One region of the Rhizobium sp. M1 genome, then DNA from elsewhere that is predicted to be linked to it. Evidence: predicted binding sites of a transcription regulator. Region 1 holds the regulator's gene; each other region holds the start of a gene.
The links. The regulator PhoB, encoded in region 1, activates phosphate uptake and scavenging genes when phosphate is short. The targets are predictions, from matches to a motif close to TGTCATNNANCTGTCAT.
Positions count from the first base shown of each region.

Region 1 (5,564 bases):
CCTTCGGTCTCGTCTTCCTGTTCATCCTGCTGTGGACGGTGATCGGCAAGGGCTACACCGCCTTCCAGCAGACCGCGATCACCCTGCCGATCGAATTCACCGAGAAGACGATCGACCCGGATAACAAGCGTGCGACCGATCCTTCGGTGCTGGTTGCCGCCAATTATCCGGTTCTGCTGCGCGACGCGATCGTCAAGCAGCTGAATATCAATGCCGCGAGCCGCCCCGATGTGCGCGACGCTACCGCCATGCTCTCCAAGAGCGCGCCGATCCAGCTGCGCGATATGGTCGTCGCCGATCCCTCGCTCATCGGCAAGACGGTCAATGTCTCGCTGCTCGCCGACGCCAATGTCGACAGCGCCAACAAGGGCCAGATCGATCTCTCCGTCGATGAGAAGAACCGCAAGGTCAACGACAAGCAGGTGACCTGGATGAACCAGCTGAAGGCGAGCGGCGCTCTCCACAAGCAGTTCAACACCGGCCTCTTCGTCAACGGCAATTCCAGCCGCCCGGAGGCCGCCGGCCTCGGCGTCGCCCTTGTCGGCTCGTTCTACCTGATGCTGATCGTGCTGGCGCTTTCCCTGCCGATCGGCGTTGCCGCCTCGATCTACCTCGAGGAGTTCGCGCCGAAGAACAAGCTGACGGACCTGATCGAGGTCAACATCAACAACCTCGCTGCCGTTCCCTCGATCGTCTACGGTCTGCTCGGCCTTTCCGTCTTCATCAACTTCATCGGCCTGCCGCGTTCGGCCTCGCTGGTCGGCGGCCTGGTGCTGACGCTGATGACCCTGCCGACGATCATCATCGCCACCCGCGCGGCACTGCGCGCCGTGCCGCCGTCGATCCGCGCCGCAGCGCTCGGTCTCGGCGCCTCGAAGATGCAGATGGTATTCCACCACGTCCTGCCGCTTGCCATGCCCGGCATCCTCACCGGCACGATCATCGGCCTGGCGCATGCGCTCGGCGAAACCGCGCCGCTGCTCCTGATCGGCATGGTCGCCTTCGTCGCCAACGCGCCGACCACGCCGCTCGAACCCTCGACGGCCCTGCCGGTGCAGGTCTATATGTGGGCGAACGAGGCCGAGCGTGCCTTCGTGGAGCGTACTTCGGGTGCCATCATCGTCCTGCTCCTGTTCCTGATCGTCATGAACATGGGCGCCATCCTCTTGCGTCGTCGCTTCGAGCGCCGCTGGTAAACGGAGTTAAACATCATGAACATGTTGACGGAAGCTGCAGTTGAAAAGGCGCTGGATCAGAAGATGAGCAACGTCCCGTATAAGATGATCGGACAGGATGTCTCGGTTTACTACGGCGAGAAGCGCGCGCTTTTCGATGTGAACCTGAACATCCGCGAAAACACCGTAACCGCCCTGATCGGCCCTTCGGGCTGCGGCAAGTCGACCTTCCTGCGAAGCCTCAACCGCATGAACGACACGATCGAGGGCTGCCGCGTCACCGGCAAGATCACCCTCGACAGCGACGATATCTATGATCCCGATATCGACGTCGTCGAACTTCGCGCCCGCGTCGGCATGGTCTTCCAGAAGCCGAACCCGTTCCCGAAGACGATCTATGAAAACGTCTCCTACGGCCCGCGCATCCATGGACTGGCCAAGTCGAAGGCCGATCTCGATCAGATCGTCGAGTCCAGCCTGCAGCGCGCCGGCCTCTGGAACGAGGTCAAGGACCGCGTGCACGAGTCCGGCACCGGCCTCTCCGGCGGTCAGCAGCAGCGCCTGTGCATCGCCCGCGCCGTCGCCGTCAGCCCTGAGGTCATCCTGATGGACGAACCCTGCTCGGCGCTCGACCCGATCGCCACCGCCAAGGTCGAGGAGCTGATCCACGAGCTGCGCGAGAACTACACGATCGTCATCGTCACCCACTCCATGCAGCAGGCAGCGCGCGTGTCGCAGCGCACCGCCATGTTCCACCTCGGCAACCTCGTCGAGGAGAACGACACCGACAAGATGTTCACCAACCCGGACGATCCGCGCACCCAGGACTACATCATGGGTCGCTTCGGCTGATTGCGGCAATCCGAAGCCTTCCCGTTATTCGAGGACAAAGCCCCATGGCATCGACACATATTTATACTGCCTATGATGATGATCTGAAGTTCCTCTCCAGGCGGATTTCCGAAATGGGCGGCCTGGCCGAGCAGATGGTCGCCGAATCCGTTCGCGCGCTGGTCAACGGCGATACCGCGCTGGCGCAGAAGGTCATTTCCGACGACGTGATCCTCGATCACACCGAACGCGAAATCGGCGACAAGGCGATCGTCACCATCGCCCGCCGTCAGCCGATGGCCTCGGACCTGCGCGAAATCATGGGTTCGATCCGCATCGCCGCCGATCTCGAACGCGTCGGCGACCTCGGCAAGAACACCGCCAAGCGCGTCATCGCCGTGCAGAGCACCGGCGTTCCGCGCAAGCTCGCCCGCGGTCTCGAGCACCTGTCCGAGCTGGCGCTCGTCCAGCTCAAGGAAGTGCTCGACGTCTATACGACGCGCGCCGCCGACAAGGCGACCGCCATCCGCGAGCGCGACAACGAGATCGACGCGATGTACACGTCGCTGTTCCGCGAACTCCTGACCTATATGATGGAAGATCCGCGCAACATCACGAGCTGCACGCATCTTCTTTTCTGCGCCAAGAACATCGAGCGCATCGGCGATCACGCCACCAATATCGCCGAGACGATCTACTACATGGCAACCGGCGCCCAGCCGGAAGGCGACCGTCCGAAGGACGACAGCGCCAACACCGTCGGTGCCGCCACGGAATAACCGTGCCGGGCCAGCCCATTGCGTGCGCGCCCGCCCGGGCGCGCAAAGAGGTCGCAGCCAATTTCTGATTTTGCGCGGGATCCCTTGCTTAAATCGCCCCCGGTTTAAGGATCGTGCGTGAGGAGACGGACACGCATGATCCCGAGAGTTGCAGTTGTTGAAGACGAAGAGGCCCTCAGCGTGCTTCTCCGTTATAATCTCGAAGCGGAAGGCTTCGAAGTCGATACCATCCTGCGCGGCGACGAGGCCGAAATCAGGCTTCAGGAGCGAACGCCGGATCTTCTTATCCTCGACTGGATGCTGCCCGGCGTCTCCGGCATCGAACTCTGCCGGCGCCTGCGCATGCGGCCGGAAACCGAACGGCTGCCGATCATCATGCTGACGGCGCGCGGCGAGGAGAGCGAACGTGTCCGCGGGCTGTCCACCGGTGCCGACGATTACGTCGTCAAGCCGTTCTCGACCCCCGAACTCGTTGCCCGCGTCAAGGCCATGCTGCGCCGCGCCCGCCCGGAAGTGCTGTCGTCAGTGCTCAAATGCGGTGATATCGAGCTCGATCGCGAAACCCACCGCGTCCATCGCAAGAGCCGCGAAGTCCGCCTCGGCCCGACCGAATTCCGCCTTCTGGAATTCCTGATGTCGTCGCCGGGCCGCGTCTTCTCCCGCTCGCAGCTGCTCGACGGCGTCTGGGGCCACGATATCTATGTCGACGAACGCACCGTCGACGTCCATGTCGGCCGCCTGCGCAAGGCGCTGAACTTCTCCAACATGCAGGACGTCATCCGCACCGTCCGCGGCGCCGGTTATTCGATGGAAGCCTGAGGGGTTTCTGACAAAGTCGAGCAAGCTCCGCCCCTCACCCTAGCCCTCTCCCCGTAAACGGGGCGAGGGGACGTGCCCTGCGAGAGGTGGGTAAGGACCGAGAGGTTGCGGCATATCCCCTTCGCCCCGCGCGCGGGGAGAAGGTGCCGGCAGGCGGATGAGGGGCAGTCACACGCAACACACTCACACAAAAAAACGGGCCTTCCAGCCCGTTTTCGCATTTCCAGCAATGGTTTGCCCGCTCAGCTGACCCGCGCTGCCGCCCGGCGGCGCTCGTTGACCGGCTGATAGGCAAGCTTCTGATGATAGCTGCAATAGGGCGAATTGTCCGGGGATTCGCAGCCGCAGAAGTGGAAGTCGTCCTTCAGCGGATCGCCGACCGGCCATTTGCAGGTGCGTTCGGTCAGTTCCGTCAGGCCGAGGCGGCGGGAAATCGGCACGACCACGTTGCCCTTCGGAACATATTCCATTTCCTCGACGGCATCGATCTCGATCTCTTCCTTCAGCATCGTTGCGCCCTGCTGGCGGGTCACGGTGCGGGTGGTGATCCGGGAGGCGTAGTTCGGCGCGCGCGGCGCCGATGTCTGGCGCTTCGGCGTGCGCGCCGCGGCGGCTGTGCCGCCGGCCTTGGCGCGGCCCGGCAGGCTCAGTCGGTGCACCTTGCCGATAACGGCGTTTCGGCTCACGCCGCCAAGTTGTGCCGCGATCTGGCTGGCGCTCAGCCCTTCGGACCACAGCTTCTTGAGTTTCTCGACCCGCTCGTCTGTCCAGTTCATGCCCTGTCTCCACCTTTTGCGTTGGTGATGGCAGAATCCCTCACCGTTGTCCCGGAAGCCTCCGAAACAAGAAACGCTTGATCAATTTTGGTGACTAGTTCCGCCGCATGCAGTCTAGTAATTGAACTTTAACCTAGTGTGAGGCTGACTCCGTGACAAGAGTCGCGGGAATCCGGATGAATCGAATTCCGAGTTTTCCCCAACTTGCTGCCTCTGCGTGTCATTTCTGCAATAATGCCTGTTGAAGGCTGAAAATGCCGCTGTACAAGCTTGCTGCATCCGCTAAGGGCGCAGTTTTGTTGACATTGCAGCGCGAAAAGGAAATAGTACCGATCGCCGCCGAAAGGCGGCATTTTTGATTTTTCGGGCCCGGTTTTCTTAGCCGGAGTCCGGTGATTGACAATGCTGATCGGGAGACCCGCGCCATGGCCGAAGCCGCGCCGCTTTATGACACCTATTCTCGTGCCCCGCTGCGGTTCGAGCGAGGCGAGGGCGTGTGGCTGATTACCGAAAGCGGCGAGCGTTATCTCGATTTCGGCGCCGGCGTCGCCGTCACCTCCGTCGGCCACGGCAATCCGCATGTGGTCGCCGCCTTGAAGGAGCAGGCCGACAAGGTCTGGCACCTCTCCAACATCTATGAGATTCCCGGCCAGGAGCGGCTGGCCAAACGGCTGACGGACGCCACCTTCGCCGACAAGGTGTTCTTCACCAATTCCGGTGCCGAGGCGCTCGAATGCGCGATCAAGACGGCGCGCCGCTATCAGTTTTCCAAGGGCCGTCCCGAGCGCTTCCATGTCATCACCTTCGAAGGCGCCTTCCATGGGCGCACGCTTGCGACGATCGCTGCCGGCGGCCAGGAGAAATATCTCGAAGGCTTCGGCCCCAAGACGCCGGGTTTCGATCAGGTGCCGTTCGGCGACATGGAAGCGGTGCGCGCCGCCATCACCGATGCGACGGCGGCAATCCTCATCGAACCGGTGCAGGGCGAGGGCGGCGTGCGCCCCGCCACGGCCGAGTTCATGAAGGCGCTGCGCCAGATCTGCGACGAGAAAGGCCTGCTGCTGATCCTCGACGAGGTCCAGACCGGGGTTGGCCGCACCGGCAAGCTCTTCGCCCATGAATGGTCGGGCATCACACCCGACATCATGGCTGTCGCCAAGGGCATCGGCGGCGGCTTCCCGCTC
Region 1 is NZ_NWSW01000061.1:3,129-8,692, forward strand. Features, by position in the region: gene pstA (phosphate ABC transporter permease PstA) at 1-1,196, shown strand, start outside; gene pstB (phosphate ABC transporter ATP-binding protein PstB) at 1,212-2,027, shown strand; gene phoU (phosphate signaling complex protein PhoU) at 2,072-2,785, shown strand; gene phoB (phosphate regulon transcriptional regulator PhoB) at 2,921-3,604, shown strand; gene CO655_RS31620 (GcrA family cell cycle regulator) at 3,847-4,380, opposite strand; gene CO655_RS31625 (aspartate aminotransferase family protein) at 4,806-5,564, shown strand, end outside.

Region 2 (5,564 bases), on a different contig from region 1:
GCCAATCGCCGCGCCGACGTCGTCTGGATCATCTGTCTTTCGATCTTCGTCGCCTTCGTGCTGCGCGGTTTTGCGAGCTACGGTCAGGCGGTGGCGCTCTCCAAGGTCGGCAACGATATCGTCGCCCGATATCAGCGCCGCCTTTACGCGCATCTGATGACGCTTTCCGTCGGCTTCTTCAGCGAGGCGCGCTCGGCCCATATCGCCGCGCAGGTGAGCCAGAACGTCAGCGGCATCCGCGACGTGCTCAACCTGACGATCACCTCGACGGTCCGCGACCTCCTGACCTTCGTTTCGCTGATCGGCGTGATGGTCCTCCAGGACCCGCTGCTCAGCCTTGCCGTGTTCATCATGGCGCCGCCGCTGCTCTATGCGCTGCGTTATGTTTCCAAACGGCTGCGCTCGGCAACCCGCGAGGCCGTGCATCTGAACAGCCACGTGCTGGGCGCCATGCAGGAGACGATCCAGGGCATCGCCATCGTGAAAGCCTTCACGATGGAAGAGGAGCTGGAACGCAAGGTCAATAAACTGATCAAAGGCGCCGAAAACCGAGCAAACCGGATTGCCCGGCTTTCAGAACGCACCTCGCCGCTGACCGAGAGCTTCGCGGGCTTTGCCGTCGCCAGCGTGCTGGCCTATGCCGCCTACCGCTCGATCTATTACAACGTGCCGCCGGGCGCCTTCTTCTCTTTCGTCACCGCCTTGCTGCTGGCCTATGACCCGGCCCGTCGGCTTGCGCGCCTGCAGGTGCAGATGGAGCGCGCCGTCGTCAATGCGCGGATGATCTACGAACTGCTCGACATGGAGCCGCGCCAGCGCGACCTGCCGGATGCTCAGCCGCTGACGGTGACGCAAGCCAAGATCGAATTCCGCAACGTTTCCTTCGGCTACGGCAATGAGAGCGTGTTGAGCGGCGTCAGCTTCATCGCCGAGGGCGGCGCGACGACGGCCCTGGTCGGGCCCTCGGGGGCCGGCAAATCCACGGTCATCAACCTCATTCCGCGCTTTTACGACCCACGCGAGGGCGAGATCCTGATCGACGGGCAGGACATCGCCCACATCACCAAGAAGTCGCTGCGCCAGCAGCTCGCCTATGTCTCGCAGCAGCCTTACCTGTTCGAGGGCACGATCCGCGACAATATCCGCTACGGCCGGCCGGAAGCGACCGATGCCGAGGTCGAGGAGGCAGCCCGGCTTGCCTATGCGCATGATTTCATCTGCGCCCAGCCGCAGGGTTACGATACGCCGGTCGGCGAAAACGGCGTGACGCTGTCGGGCGGCCAGCGCCAGCGGCTGTCGATTGCGCGGGCCCTGGTGCGCAATGCTCCGATCCTGCTTCTCGACGAAGCGACGTCGGCGCTGGACACCGAATCCGAAGCCGCTGTGCAGAAGGCGCTCGACGAGGCGATGACCGGACGCACCGTCGTCGTCATCGCCCACCGGCTTTCAACCGTGGTGCGCGCCGACAAGATCGTCGTCATGCAGCAGGGCCGGGTCGTGGAAGAAGGCAATCACGAGACGCTTGCGAAGGTCAGCGACGGTCTTTACGCTCGCCTCAACAATTTGCAGAGGCCTTCGGCCTCCGATCTAAACTGACCTGGTGAGACTGAAATGAGCGATGCTGCGATGAAACTGGTGGTGGTCGGCGCGGCAGGGCGCATGGGACAGACGCTGATCCGGCTCATCCATTCCATCGAGGGCGTGACTTTGCATGCCGCCGTCGAGCGCCCCGGTTCGCCGTACGTCGGCAAGGATGCCGGCGAGATTGCCGGGCTCGGCCCGACCGGCGTCATCATCGGCGACGATCCGCTCAATGCCTTCCTGCATGCCGAAGGCGTGCTCGACTTCACCTCGCCGGCGGCGACGGTGGAATTTTCGGGCCTCGCTGCCCAGGCCCGCATCGTCCATGTCGTCGGCACCACCGGCTGCTCGGAAGACGACAATGCCAGGATCGCCGCGGCCGCCCGCCATGCCCGCGTCGTCAAGTCGGGCAATATGAGCCTCGGGGTCAATCTGCTCAGCGTGCTCGCCGAGCAGGCCGCCCGGGCGCTCGATCCTGATGACTGGGATATCGAAATCCTGGAAATGCATCACAAGCACAAGGTCGATGCGCCTTCCGGCACCGCGCTTCTTCTCGGCGAGGCAGCGGCCAAGGGGCGCGGCATCGATCTGGCCTCGAAATCGGTCCGGGTGCGCGACGGCCATACCGGCGCTCGGCAAGCCGGCACGATCGGCTTTGCGACGCTGCGCGGCGGCTCCGTCATCGGCGAGCATTCCGTGCTTTTCGCCGGAGAAGGCGAAATCGTCACCCTGTCGCACAGTGCGGCCGACCGCTCGATCTTCGCGCGCGGCGCCATCAAGGCGGCTCTCTGGGCGCGCGACAAGAAGCCGGGTCTCTATTCCATGCTCGACGTGCTCGGGCTTTCTTCCCAATAACGACATTTCGGAGATATATTCATGAGCGGAACCCTCGTCCTCGTTCGCCACGGCCAGAGCGACTGGAACCTGAAGAATCTCTTCACCGGCTGGAAGGATCCCGATCTGACTGAACTCGGCATCCAGGAAGCCAATGCCGGCGGCGCAGCACTTGCCGAATACGGGATCAAATTCGACGTCGCTTACACCTCGGCGCTGGTGCGCGCCCAACACACGCTGAAGCTCATTCTCGACAAGGTCGGCCAGCCCGACCTGCAGACGATCCGCGATCAGGCGCTGAACGAGCGCGACTACGGCGACCTCTCCGGGCTCAACAAGGACGATGCCCGCGCCAAATGGGGCGAGGAACAGGTCCATGTCTGGCGCCGCTCCTACGACGTACCGCCTCCGGGCGGCGAGAGCCTGCGCGACACCGGCGCCCGCGTCTGGCCTTATTATCTCACGGAGATCCTGCCGCGCGTGCTCAGGGGCGAGAAGGTGCTGGTTGCCGCACACGGCAATTCGCTGCGCTCGCTCGTCATGGTGCTCGACAAGCTGACCAAGGAAGGCGTACTTGCCCTCAACCTCGCGACCGGCGTTCCCATGGTCTACAAGCTGAACGCCGATTCCACCGTCGCTTCCAAGGAAGTGCTCGGCGACATGTCCGGCGCACATTGAAGCCAACGGCCTTCCCTGCACCGACAGGGAAGGCCGTCCTCAGTTCTCGATGGTGAACTGCACCCGGTCGGCCGCGAACCGGCTGATCGAATATTGCACCGGCACGCCGTCGAGATCGGTATTCATCGCCTTGGCGATCAGAAGGATCGCCCCGGGGGTGAGTTCGAGATCGGCCAGATCGGCCGTATCGGCATGGGCCGCCGTCACCTCGGTCGTCGCCCGGACATAATCCGCCAACCCAAGTTCGGCGAAAGCCTTGGTGATCGATTGATGTTTGCGGTAGGCCTCGCCGATCCCGGCGAAACGCTCGGCGGGAAACCAGCTCGTCGCTTTTGACACCGGCCGCTTGTCGGCCTCGCGCAGCGTTTCCAGCCGGATCACCGTTGCTCCCGGCTTCAGCCCCAGCCAGCGGGCGCTCTCGGGGCTCGCCTCCTCCTTCACCTCATCGAGCAGCAGGCCGCGCATCTCGCGCGCCTGATCGCCGATGCCGGCGGTAAAACGGGTGCGCCTGGTGATCGGGAAATTCAGCCGCTCCTTGCGTTCGATCAGCGTGCCGCGACCTTGCACCGCCCGGACGATGCCCTCCTGTGCCAAGGCTGCCAAGGCGCTGCGCACCGTATGCCGGTTGACGCCGAATTGCAGCGCCAGAACGGTTTCTGGCGGCACCATTCCGGTTTCATCATAGGCTCCATTGCCGATCGCCTCGCGAATCCGGTCGGCGATCTGGCGCCAGAGCGCCACGCCGGTCTGCCTTTGCACCTGCTTCAGTCCCGCCATTCCATCCCCTGCCCTGCCATTTCGCGCCTTTTTAACACTCTACACGCGCCTGAAAAGACGTGGCCGCGCTGCAGGATGTCACACGCTTGTCACGGCATCGATTTAGGACTAGATATAGCTTGTATGATTGTCTATATCAATAGACATTTTAGAGGAAGCGGCGATGATATCAGCGGACAGCAACAACGCTGCGTCACAGACGGCATCGGAGCGCAAACGCGTCGCCGATCTGCTGGCGCGCGCAGAGCGCAGCGAACTCTCGGCGGCCTGGGATGCGTTGCCGCAAAAGCCTGCGGCGCATCCGGTGCGTGGACCGGAGACCGGGCTGGTGATGGTGCGCGGACGCATCGGCGGCGGCGGCGCTCCCTTCAATCTTGGCGAAGTGACGGTGACGCGCGCGACGGTCCGGCTCGACTCCGGCTCGGTCGGCCATGCGCAGGCGCTCGGCACCGACCGTGAGAAGGCGCGGCTTGCGGCGATCTTCGATGCGCTCTGGCAGGAGGAGGCGACGAAGGATTTCGTCGAACGGGCGCTGCTTTTACCGATCACTGAGCGGATCGCCGATGCCGAACGCCGCAAGGCCGACGAGACGGCGGCGACCCGCGTCGATTTCTTCACCATGGTGCGGGGAGACAACTGATGGGTTTCAAGACGGAAGCCTTGACCGGCGGCTTTGCCGAGCCGGTCTTCCATGCCCAGAGCGTCTTCAAGATGCTGATGGACGGCATGGCCCGTCCCGGGACGATCCAGACCGTTCAGCCCGATGTCGCGCCGCCTGCGCCGCTCGGCATCGCCGCCGGCGCGATCGCGCTGACGCTTTGCGACCACGACACGCCGGTCTGGCTTTCGCAGGGGCTGACGAAATCCACCGTGCCGGAATGGCTCGGCTTCCACGCCGGCGCGCCGCTGACCAAGGAGAAGGCCGAGGCACGCTTCGCCTTCACGGAAGCCGGAACTGCGCTTTGCCCCTTCGGCCTCTTCGCCTCTGGCACGCAGGAATATCCCGACCGCTCGACGACGCTCATCATCGAACTTTCCGACCTCGAGGGTGGGCGCAGGCTGGCGCTGATCGGCCCCGGCATCCAGAGTGTCGCGGACATTGCGCCGGTTGGCCTGCCGGAGACCTTCCTGCGGCTCTGGACCGAGAACCGCGCGCTCTTTCCGCGCGGCATCGACATCGTGCTGACCTCGGGCAAGCGCTTCCTCTGCCTGCCGCGCACCACCAAGATCACCGCAACGGAGATCTGAGCTCATGTATGTTGCCGTCAAGGGTGGCGAGGCCGCCATCGCCAATGCCCACCGCCTGCTTGCCGACCGCCGGCGCGGCGACCGGTCGCTGCCGGCGATCGGCATCGACCAGATCGTCGCGCAGCTGGCGCTCGCCGTCGACCGGGTCATGGCCGAGGCCTCGCTTTTCGACCGTACGCTCGCCGCACTCGCCATCCGCCAGTCGCGCGGCGACATGATCGAGGCGATCTTCCTGCTGCGCGCCTATCGCACGACGCTGCCGCGCTTCGGTTATTCCAAGCCGCTCGACACGGCTGATATGACGATCGAACGGCGCATCTCGGCGACCTACAAGGATCTGCCGGGCGGCCAGCTTCTCGGGCCGACCTTCGACTATACGCACCGGCTGCTCGACCCGTCGCTGCTTGCCGACGAGGCAGTCGAAACGCCGGCACAGCGCACCGCCG
Region 2 is NZ_NWSW01000017.1:115,372-120,935, reverse strand. Features, by position in the region: gene CO655_RS18070 (ABC transporter ATP-binding protein) at 1-1,596, shown strand, start outside; gene dapB (4-hydroxy-tetrahydrodipicolinate reductase) at 1,612-2,436, shown strand; gene CO655_RS18060 (2,3-bisphosphoglycerate-dependent phosphoglycerate mutase) at 2,458-3,093, shown strand; gene phnF (phosphonate metabolism transcriptional regulator PhnF) at 3,133-3,870, opposite strand; gene phnG (phosphonate C-P lyase system protein PhnG) at 4,034-4,510, shown strand; gene phnH (phosphonate C-P lyase system protein PhnH) at 4,510-5,118, shown strand; gene CO655_RS18040 (carbon-phosphorus lyase complex subunit PhnI) at 5,123-5,564, shown strand, end outside.
Region 2: a site for PhoB is predicted at 3,947-3,963, ahead of phnG (phosphonate C-P lyase system protein PhnG). Genes of this name have one in related genera too.

Region 3 (5,564 bases), on a different contig from region 1:
GCAACTGGCGCCGCACCCACCGACTTGACGCCCTCACGCTGCTTGTCGTCGATGTTCTCGAGGGCTTCGGCGTAGACTTTTCCGAGCGCGCCCGTATCGGTGAAGAAAATCGCCGCGATCCCGGGAAGCGGCCCTGGGCCGAAGGCACGGGTGAAGAACAACGCCCAGATCAGCATGTCGATCGACCGCAGGAAATCGAAGAGCCGCTTCGTGGCCCAGTTCACGGCGCGGTTGTGCATGATGTTGCGTGCGGCGATGAAGGCGAGCGGAAAAGCAACCAGGGTGCCGAATAATGTGCCGACGAAGGCCATGACGAGTGTCTGCATCAGTTTCGACAGGATGTCGCCGTGCTGCCAGCTCGCATTGTTGAGGAAGTTGTCTAACGCCAGCGACACGTTGGATTGATTTGCATCCAGCCGTGCGCCCGAGAACATCAGGCCGACGACCTCGGGCAGGCTGCGGCCCCAGAAGGGTGATTGCGTATCGAAGAAGAAGTTCGCCCAGCCGAGAAAGCGGCGCTGTACGTAGACCTGGCTGGTGCGGATTTCTGCCTGTCCGGAAAAACCGTAATAGACATTCACCTTGTTGTCGTCCTGCTGCATCTGGACCGGCGCATCGGCAGGCAAAGAGGCACGGTCGCGGGTGATGGTGACGGGATAGAGCTTGCCGTCGATATAGACGTCCACGCGGCTTGGGCTCACTTCCAGGCGGTCACCGTCGCTACCGAAGGTGACAGTGTATCTGTGCCCATCGGCACTGGGCTTCAGCCAGTCGATCTCAGCGCCTTCGGGATACTGGCGACGGCTTGTCCATTGTGGGACGACCTGATCGTTCTGGAAACGCAGGCGCGGCTGGGCACGCCAGGAATACCAGTCCTGAACATAGATCGCTGCGCGATCCCAGTTGCCGTTTACGAAAGTCGGAATGACGTTGAAGAAGGCGAAGCAGAAGGCAAGGTAGACGAGGACTGCCGCAGAGATGAGGAGAAGGCCCCATCGCTGCATGAAGCTGCGATGGAAGACGTCCGGATAGGCGGCCAGCAGGCGGTTACGTTCGACAGCGTTCATGGTCAGAGCAGAGGACATCACGCCGCTCCCCGGCCAAATTCGAAAGACTGCCGGCCGATCAGCCGTTGACGCAGCCAGGCGGAAAATTGATCGACGCAAATGACCGTGATCAGCAGCAGGATGATGATTGCGTAAGTCTTGGCGGCATGGTCGCGGCCAATCGAAAGGCTGAATACTTCGCCGATGCCGCCGCCGCCGACGGCGCGCAGGCCTTCATCCGGCTTCATGTCGGCATTCTCGACAACTTCAAAGAACAGCTTTCCAAGCGCGCCGACGGTGTGGAACCACACTGCGATGATCGCCGAGATAGGGCCGATCGACAGGATCGCCGCGAGAAGACCGGCGGTGACGATCTCTGGAAAGGCGCGCATGATCTCCATGATGCGCCGCACGATCCAGCGCGTGACACCTGCACCGACGAGATTGGTGGACGCGAAAAAGCAGAGCAGGAACGCGCCGCTCGCACCCAATATGGTGGAGACGATGGCGATGTTGAGCGTAATCGCGAGCTCGTAGAAGAGATTCGGTATGTAGAAACTGTCGGTGATCCAGACGCGGTCGCTTGTATAGTCGTATTTTATCGAACCGTCGGAGTAGGGCGACGGCAGGTCGAACATGGCGCGGAAGATCTCGAGCGGGCTGTCCGGCACGAAGCTCTTCATGAAATCGAAGAAATAGGGCAGGCGCTCAAAGAACTTGCCCGAATTGGCGCTGTTGGCGAAATCGAGCGAAGTGCCGAGGATAATCAGGAAGATCACGATGGAGACGGCCGTATAAATCCGGCGGGTTCGGACTTGGCTCTGATAATTGTCGAGGATCGTACGGGAGCTTTCCTGCAGTCCGTTCAGATGATCCGCTCCGGCCGAGTGCGCCATATGTGGCTCCCTTAATTGGAACGCGGCGGCATCATGACGATGCCGCCGGAAGATTGCACAGACCGAGGATCAGCCGCCGATGACGGCTTTGCGAGCATCGATGATCGTCTGGTAGAAGCTCTGGTCGACCGGCGACCAGTCAACGTAGCCGCCGCCGGTGAACGATTCGAAGCAGCTCATGTCCTTCTTCGGCAGCTCTGCGAAGTAAGCGGTAACCTTCTTCTGGAGATCGGCCGGCAGCTTCTGGGAAACCATCAGCGGGCCATTCGGGATGAGCGGCGACTTCCAGACCTGGACGATATCGTCCATGTCGAGCAGACCCTTCGCGACCATCTGGTGCAGGTTGCCTGAGGTGTAGCCCTGTGCCCAATCGCCCTGAGCGGAACCGAAGGTGGTGCCGACATCGAACTTCTTGTCGAGAACACCGAGGACGAGGTTTTCGTGGCCGCCGCCAAAGCCGGTTTCAGAGAAATACTGCTTGACGGGAACACCGATGTCCTTCGGCAGGGCAACGTTCGGGACAAGGTAGCCCGAGGTGGAGTCCGGATCGGCAAAGCCGAGCTTCTTGCCCTTGGCGTCGGCGAGCGTCTTGATGCCTGAATCCTTGCGGGCCACCATGATCGAGTAGTAGCCGGTCGAACCGTCGGCCTGCTTGGTCGTGAGAACCGGGGTAACGGCGTTCGGATCCTTGAGGTAGATAGCCGCGTACGAGGAGGCGCCCATGACGGCGAGATCGATCGTGCCGCCGAGAAGGCCCTGGATGACGCCGTTATAGTTCGGCGACGGGAAGAGCTGCACTTCGGAAACGCCGGTGGCGGCGATCAGGCCCGGCTTGACGCACTCGGTGCGACGCACCTGGTCGGCTTCGTTTTCACCGCCATCGAGACCGATGCGGAGGACTTTGACGTCCTGAGCGGCGGCATTGCCGGCGAGGGCGGCTACGGCGATGGTTGCCATCAAAATCTTGCGGAATGCAGACATGGAAGTCTCCTGTTGTGATGTGGCTTGTCAGTTGGTTCTCCGGCCGTTGTCCCGTCGGCCAGACACGGGTCAATGCATGGCGGCTGTTTTGGCCATCATGCCGGATGATGGGGCCCCGGCGCGGCGCGCGGATTCGAGGCTGGTCGACGTCATGGTTTCGTCGATGCCGGCGCCGTCCTTGTCAGTCCCGTAGATCGCCTTCACCGCTTCGGCGGTCAGCTCGGACGGCTTGCCGTCGAAGACGACGCGGCCGCCGGCCATGCCGACGATGCGCTCACAATAGTTGCGGGCGGTATCGAGCGTGTGCAGGTTGGTGATGACGGTGATGCCCTCGCGCTCGTTGATGTCGCGCAGCGCATCCATGACGATCTTGGCGTTCAGCGGATCGAGCGAGGCGATCGGCTCGTCGGCAAGAACCATCTTCGGGTTCTGCATCAGCGCGCGGGCGATCGCCACGCGCTGCTGCTGGCCGCCGGAAAGCGTGCCGGCCGCCTGCAGCGCCGTCTGCTCGATGCCGAGGCGTTCGAGGGCCGCGATCGCGTGCACGCGTTCCTCGCGGGTGAAGATGTTGAGCAGGCTCAGGAACGTCGAGCGGTGATTGAGGCGGCCGAGCATGACATTGGTGAGAACATCGAGGCGCGGCACCAGGTTGAACTGCTGGAAGATCATCGCGCAGTCGCGCTGCCAGTTGCGCAGCGCCCGGCCGCGAAGCCCGGAGACCTCGACACCGGCGAATTGGATGGAGCCGGAGCTCGGCTCCTGAAGCCGGTTGATCATGCGCAGAAGCGTCGACTTGCCGGCGCCGGAACGGCCGATGACGCCGACCATCTGGCCCTGGGGAATGGCGAGGGTGACGGTATCGACGGCGAGCTTGTTTCCGAAACGGCGGGTGACATCCTTCAGCTCGAACATCATGCTCTTCCCCTTGCACTCCAGGCCTTGGTCAGCATCGCCTTAGTCCCGCTTGATGAACCTCAAATGTCATATTTGTGTAGTTCGTGTCACAAATCGCCGCGCCTATATCGGAGGTTTAACCGTCGTAGCGGGCCAGGAAATCTTACGCGCTCAGGTTGCGAAAATCCTGCAGCGCCAGGCGCAGCCGGTCGTGCTCCCAGTCCCACCAGGCGAGCCGGTCCATACGTTCGCCGACCGCTTTCGAAAAGCGCTCGCGGATGAGTTTGGCCGGCACGCCGCCGACGATCGAGTAAGCCGCGACGTCCTTGGACACGACGGCGCCGGCGCCGATCACCGCGCCGTTGCCGACGCTGACGCCCGGCAGGATCGTCGCCCCGTGGCCGATCCAGACGTCGTTGCCGATCGTCACGCGGCTTGCGCGCCGCCAGGCGAAGAAATCCTCCTCCGTGTCGGCGTCCGGCCAGTAGTCGGCGGCGCGATAGGTGAAATGATGCAGCGTCGCCCGCCAGGTCGGATGGTTGGTGGCGTTGATGCGCACGGCGGCGGCGATATTGACGAACTTGCCGATCGTCGCGCACCAGACGGAGCCGTCCTGCATGATGTAGGAATAGTCGCCGAAGGTCGCCTCGCTGATGCGGCAGCGCTCCGACACTTCCGTATAGCGCCCGAAGGTGGAATCGCTGACGGAGGCCGTCTCGTGGATAGAGGGTTCGATATCAAGCTTGCGGCTCATGCGGCGATCCTTCGCGGCGAGAACTGCTGGACGTCGAGAATGCGGTCGGCGACCGCTTCGCGCACTTCCTCGTCGTGGAAGATGCCGAGAAGGGCGACGCCCGCCTGCTTCTTTTCCGAGATCATGCTGACGACGACGGCGCGGTTGCGGGCATCGAGCGAGGCTGTGGGTTCATCGAGAAGCAGGATCGTATGCTCGGTGATGAAGCCGCGGGCGATATTGACGCGCTGCTGCTCGCCGCCGGAGAAGGTGGCGGGCGGAAGCTGCCACAGCGCCTCCGGCAGATTGAGCCGGGCAAGCAGGGCGCCCGCCTTTTCCCGTGCGGCGCCGGCTTCCTCGCCACGCGCCACCAGCGGTTCGGCAACCACGTCGATTGCCGCGACGCGCGGCACGGTGCGCAGGAACTGGCTGACATAGCCGAGCGTATTGCGCCGCACGTCGAGCACGGTGCGCGGATCGGCGGCGGCGAGATCGACGACGCGCCCGTCATGGCGGATGAGGATCTGGCCGGTGTCGACGGCGTAATTGCCGTAGATCATCTTCAGCAGCGAGCTCTTGCCGATGCCCGATGGGCCGCCGAGCACGACGCATTCGCCTGAAGCGACCGAGAAGGCGACATCGGAGACGACGGGCAGCCGGATGCCGTCGCGCAGGTGCATGGTGAAGCTCTTCGAGACTTCGGAAACGACGAGGGGCGTTGGCATGATGTCTTCTTCCCTGGTTTTGGACCTGCAGCGGCGCTCAGACCTGCAGGATCGAGGAAACGAGCAGTTGCGTGTAGGGTTCGCGCGGATCATCGAGCACCCGGTCGGTGAGCCCGTGTTCGATGACGTAGCCATCCTTCATCACCATCATGCGGTGCGACAGAAGCCGGGCGACGGCGAGGTCGTGGGTGACGATGATGGCCGAGAGGCCGAGATCGTTGACGAGGCCGCGCACGAGATCGAGCAGGCGCGCCTGCACCGAGACGTCGAGGCCGCCGGTCGGCTCGTC
Region 3 is NZ_NWSW01000017.1:107,750-113,313, forward strand. Features, by position in the region: gene phnE (phosphonate ABC transporter, permease protein PhnE) at 1-1,085, opposite strand, end outside; gene CO655_RS18005 (ABC transporter permease) at 1,085-1,942, opposite strand; gene phnD (phosphonate ABC transporter substrate-binding protein) at 2,012-2,923, opposite strand; gene phnC (phosphonate ABC transporter ATP-binding protein) at 2,993-3,835, opposite strand; gene CO655_RS18020 (DapH/DapD/GlmU-related protein) at 3,981-4,571, opposite strand; gene phnL (phosphonate C-P lyase system protein PhnL) at 4,568-5,275, opposite strand; gene phnK (phosphonate C-P lyase system protein PhnK) at 5,313-5,564, opposite strand, start outside.
Region 3: a site for PhoB is predicted at 3,903-3,919, ahead of phnC (phosphonate ABC transporter ATP-binding protein). Genes of this name have one in related genera too.

Region 4 (5,564 bases), on a different contig from region 1:
GGCGCGGCGACAGGCTCATAAAGGCGGCCGGAAGAGGAGCTCGTCCCGGCCGCTAAATGGCATTCGCAGCGAGTTGGCAGCCTGACTGCCACTCGCCCTGAGGCTCGACGCCGCGTTTCCTGTCGTCAGACCGCAATCTTGCCGCCGCCAGCCTTGGTGATCGCAACGACCGCAGGACGCACCGGCATATCAGGTTTGAAGTCCGGCCAGCGGGTGGAAAGATCCTCGTAATAGGACGGGCGGCCATGGCCCGGCCAGTCCTCGCCGCCATCGCCAGGATGCTGCACGGCGACGAACGCCGTCTGGTCGTCCGGCGTGAACAGCGGGCCGCACATTTCGGCGCCGACCGGCACGCGGAAGAACAGTTTCGAGGTGGCGCGCGCCGCCCCTTCGGTATCGACGGCCCACAGACCGTCGGTGCGGCCGGTGGCCTTGTTGTTATTGCCATCCGTCGACACCCAGAGGCGGCCGGTGGCATCGACGGCACAGTTATCGGGCATGCCGAACCAGCCGTTCTTGGTCGTTTCGGTCGAGAAGGTCGCGCCGACGGCCGCAACCGAGGGATCGCCGCACTTCAGGAGCACTTCCCACTTGCCTGAGGTGGCCGTGAAGTCGCCGTCGTTTTCCGAGATTTCGATGATGTGGCCGAAGGCGTTTTCCGCGCGCGGATTGGCGGCATCCACCTGGTCGGCCTTGCGGCGGGTATTGTTGGTCAGCATGACATAGACCTTGCCGTTGACGCCGTTCGGCTGGACGTCTTCCGGGCGGTCCATCTTGGTGGCGCCGAGCGCGTCACCGGCGCGGCGACATTCGATCAGCACGTCAGCCTGGCTGGTGAAGCCGTTCTCCGCCGTCAGCGGCCCCTGGCCGAAGACCATCGGCAGCCACTGCATGGTACCGTCCTCGTTGAACTTGGCGACGTGGAGCGTGCCGCTGTCGAGCAGGTTCATGTTGGCGGCGCGATCATTCGGGTTGAACGCCGCTGATGTCACGAACTTGTAGACATAATCGAAGCGCTCGTCGTCGCCGAGATAGAAGACGACCTTGCCGTTCTTGGCGACGATCGACTCGGCGCCCTCATGCTTGGTGCGGCCGAGCGCGGTCCGCTTCTTAGGTGCCGCCGTCGGGTCCATGACGTCAACCTCGACGATCCAGCCGAAACGGTTCGGCTCGTTCGGCTCCTTGGAAAGATCGAAGCGGTCGTAGAAATTGGCCCACTCGTAGGCGCCTTCCGGAACGCCGTAACGCTTGTAGTTCGCGGCTTCCTTGTGACCTTCCGGCAGCGCGCCGGAGAAATAGCCGTGGAAGTTTTCTTCGGCCATGATGTAGGTGCCCCAGGGCGTGACGCCGCCGGCGCAGTTGTTGATCGTGCCGATGGCGCGGGTGCCGGTCGCATCGGCGCTGGTCTTCAGACGGTCGTTGCCGGCGGCCGGGCCGGTGATTTCCATCGGCGTGTTGGCGGTGATGCGGCGATTGTATTTGCCGTCGGTGACGACCTGCCACTTGCCACCCGTCTTCCGAATCTCGACGACGGTGCCGCCATGGGCCGCCATCTCGACATCCACCTGCTCCTTGCTGAGCGCGCCCTGCTTGATCTTGCCGTCGACCACCTGCACCAGCCCGGCAAACATCAGATGCGGGTTCGTGTATTCGTGATTGACGACGAGCAGGCCATGTTCGGACGAACCGTCGAGCGGAATGAAGCCGACATAATCGTTGTTGTAGCCGAACTGCTTGCTCTGGGCATCGGCCGTCTGCTTCGTCGGATCGAACGCAGGCGCCCCCGGCAGCACGGCATCGCCCCAGCGCAGCAGAATATCGGCATCATAACCTTCAGCGACATGATGCTTGTCGTCGACGCCGGCCTCCACTTCGGAGAAGTTGAAGGCAGAGCCTTTATTGTCTGCAGCGCGCGCCTCGTCCGCGCTCATCAGCGCGATCGGGCTCACTGTGGCGGCAATGGCGGAAACGGCAAGCGAACCCTGCAGAAAATTGCGGCGCGAAAAACGCTTGCCGATGATTTCACCCATCGTCGGATTGGCGCTGGTGTTGTGGCCGTCACCATCCGCGTCCTCAAGCTGAGTCGTCGGGAAAATTTTCTGGGAAAGATGCTCGTTCATCCGATGCCTCCACGGTTCAAACTGGTGTCAAATTATCTTGTTTTTAGACCCATTCTAAACCTAGAGGCGCGATATTACGGTTTTGCGACAAGAACGCCTTGAGGATGCTGTTCTCTCAGGCGGGAACGATACGGCTCAATCAAAGGCCAAGGCTGGACATTGCCGTGGTCGACACGTTGCCTCCGCCCTATAACTCCCCCGTCATGAAGATGAGGTCGAAGTGCCAGAGACAGGCAGGATAGGCAGAGGAGCTGGAATGGTCTTTAAACCGCAACGATGGATGACTCGTGACTTCATTTTCACGGCGCCGCCCGCATTTCCCGACGTTACCGCCCTCCAACCCGAACGCTTCCACCTTCGGCCGCATCCGCGCAACTCGGAGCTTCCAGCGCTCGTCGTTGCGGCGCTCGACGGAAGCCAGCCGTGGGATCTGGATGCGGGCTTCGCAGCGATTGCCGCGGATCTTATCGGATCAGAAGACCAGACCGAATGGTCTCTCGCCCCCATTCAGGTGCTTGGTCATGAAGGACGATATGGAACGGCAAGCCTGTCCTCTGCAAAGCCGGATGGGGCGACCGCTTCTAAGATCGGCGGGAGCGACGTCGTCAATCCGGCGACCCAACGCGAGAAGGCAGACGCCGCAATTCTCGTATTTCATCGAGTAGTCGCTCGATGAGCCAATCCCGTTGCGGCGGTATAGCATCAATCAAGCCGATGAATGCATTTTCGATGATATCGCCCTTGAGCCATTCAATGACGCGAAGGCGCTTTTCCGGCGCGACATCACACCAGTAGCCATTTCCCCGGTAGAGGCTTTTGAGATCGGCACTGGCGAGTTGCAAGAAGGCGTTCGGCATTGGCTGCTTTAGCCACAGATCAAGGCATGGCTGGAACTGAAGATCGAGCATCGCTATAGCCACGATCCAGTCCCAAGCCGATGCGCCGGAATCGGGGTCCTGCAGCCTCTTATAGGCCCAGGCCGAATAAAAGAAGTTCGCGATGGCTGTCTGCTGGGCAATCGGCCATTGCTGCCAGTCACACAATAAAAGCTTGGAAGCGACAGTCGGCGGCTCGAAGCCTGGTGCGGAAGTATTGAAGAGAGCGCAGTGGAGAATGCGCGGCAGAAAGTGCCTGAAGTCATCGACCGAGCCGACTGTCGTTATCGCACTTGCTGCATATGGGCCAAGCTCCGCCGCATTTATTTCCCGCAAAGGCGCCGATTTGAGCGCGGTGAGGATCTTCTCTGCGTCGCGCAACGGCGAAGCGTCCAGCGAAGACGGAAAAGGATATTCGAAGAATGCGGGATAAAGCGTCTCGAGGCTGTCTTCCAAGTCCTGCCTTGCAGACCGCATAATCGCTTCAAACACATCAAAATCCCAATATGACAGCGTCGATAACGGAGCCAGCAATAGCAAAAGAGGCCGGAGCTTTCACCCCGGCCTCCCGTTCAATGTCAGCGAAATCGCTTAGTTGACCGACTTGTCGACCAGCTTGTTCTTGCCGATCCAGGGCATCATGCCGCGCAGCTTGGCGCCGACTTCCTCGATCTGGTGGCTGTCGTTGTTGCGGCGGATGCCCTTGAAGCGGGCAGCACCGGAGCGGTATTCCTGCATCCACTCGGAGGTGAACTTGCCGGTCTGGATGTCCTTGAGGACGCGCTTCATCTCGGCCTTGGTTTCTTCGGTGATGATGCGCGGACCGGTGACGTATTCGCCCCACTCGGCCGTGTTGGAGATCGAGTAGTTCATGTTGGCGATACCGCCTTCATAGATCAGGTCGACGATCAGCTTCACTTCGTGCAGGCACTCGAAATAGGCCATTTCGGGCGCGTAGCCTGCCTCGGTGAGCGTTTCGAAACCGGCGCGGATGAGCTCGACGAGACCGCCGCAGAGAACGACCTGTTCGCCGAAGAGGTCGGTTTCGCACTCTTCGCGGAAGTTGGTTTCGATGATGCCCGAACGGCCGCCGCCGACGCCGCAGGCGTAGGAGAGAGCGAGTTCAAGCGCATTGCCGGAAGCGTTCTGGTGAACGGCCACGAGGCAGGGAACGCCGCCGCCCTTCTGGTATTCGCCGCGAACCGTGTGGCCCGGGCCCTTGGGCGCGATCATGACGACGTCGACCGAAGCCTTCGGCTCGATCAGGCCGAAATGCACGTTGAGGCCGTGGGCGAAAGCGATGGCAGCGCCGTCACGGATGTTCGGAGCGATATCGGCCTTGTAAATGTCGGCCTGCAGCTCGTCCGGCGTCGCCATCATCATCAGGTCGGCCCAGCCGGCGGCTTCGGCAACCGTCATGACCTTGAAGCCGTCGGCTTCGGCCTTCTTGACTGTGGGCGAACCGGCCTTCAGCGCGATGACGAGGTTCTGGGCGCCGCTGTCCTTGAGGTTCAGCGCATGGGCACGGCCCTGCGAACCGTAGCCGATGACGGCGACCTTCTTGGCCTTGATGAGGTTGAGATCGGCATCACGATCGTAATAGACGCGCATTTGAAGTTCCTTCCCTTGTGCTTGTCCTGTTGACTGTCATTAAGGCGAAATCAGCCGAGAGCCGGCATCTCCGCCAGTACCTTTTCCGTGCCGTAGAGCCGGAGGAAGGCGGTCACCGCCTTCTCCGCCTGGCGCGCGGTATCCTTGAGGCCGGGTTCGCCGAGCAGCATGCGCACATGCAGATCGGAGACAACAAGGCCGTAAAGCGTATGATAGGCCTCGTCGGCATCGGCAAAGCGCAGGAGCCCTGCCCTCTTGCCGGAATCGATCAGCGCCATGGCGCGACGGTCGATCTGGCGGCGGCCGCGCTCGAGAAGGAGCTTGCCGAGCTTCGAGCCGTCGCGATGCGACTGGCCGATAGCGAGCCGGTTCAGCGCCAGCGAGACGTCGCCGGCCAGCACCTCCAGCAGGTCGCGCGCGAAGATGACGACATGGTCGTGCAGGCTCGCCGCCGTCAGCCGCTCACCGTTGCGCTCGAAGGTGCGCACCTTGCTCGCCTGATAGGCGATCATCGCCGAGAGCAGGCCATCGCGGTCGCCGAACCACTTGTAGAGGCTTTCCTTGGAGCAATTGGCGGCACGCGCGACACCCGAGGTCGTCAGCGCCTTCTCACCGCCATCGACGAGCAACCGCAGCGCCTGCTCCAGAACGGCGTTCTGGCGCGGCGAAAATTCGCTCGGCTCTGCAGTATCGACGGACACGGTCATGGCTCCCATATACGTACCGTACGGTACGGTTCGTGAGCTTTATGCGGCAAACCGAACGGGCCGTCAAGCCAGGCCCGGGAGATTTTTATACGGGAAAGGCGGGCGCAGCACCAGAATTGGATAGGCGGACACTGATGGCGATTGCATAATGCTTGTCGAACGTCATTTGCCGGGAGCCTTCCATGCCGCGCCTGTCTGCTGCCCTTCTCCTGGCTGGAGCGATGCTCCTGGCAGCGGCGCCCTTCACCGGC
Region 4 is NZ_NWSW01000026.1:13,879-19,442, forward strand. Features, by position in the region: gene CO655_RS23940 (PhoX family phosphatase) at 126-2,120, opposite strand; gene CO655_RS33530 (hypothetical protein) at 2,377-2,796, shown strand; gene CO655_RS23945 (hypothetical protein) at 2,726-3,487, opposite strand; gene ilvC (ketol-acid reductoisomerase) at 3,587-4,606, opposite strand; gene CO655_RS23955 (TetR/AcrR family transcriptional regulator) at 4,657-5,322, opposite strand; gene CO655_RS23960 (hypothetical protein) at 5,496-5,564, shown strand, end outside.
Region 4: a site for PhoB is predicted at 2,194-2,210, ahead of CO655_RS23940 (PhoX family phosphatase). Genes of this name have one in related genera too.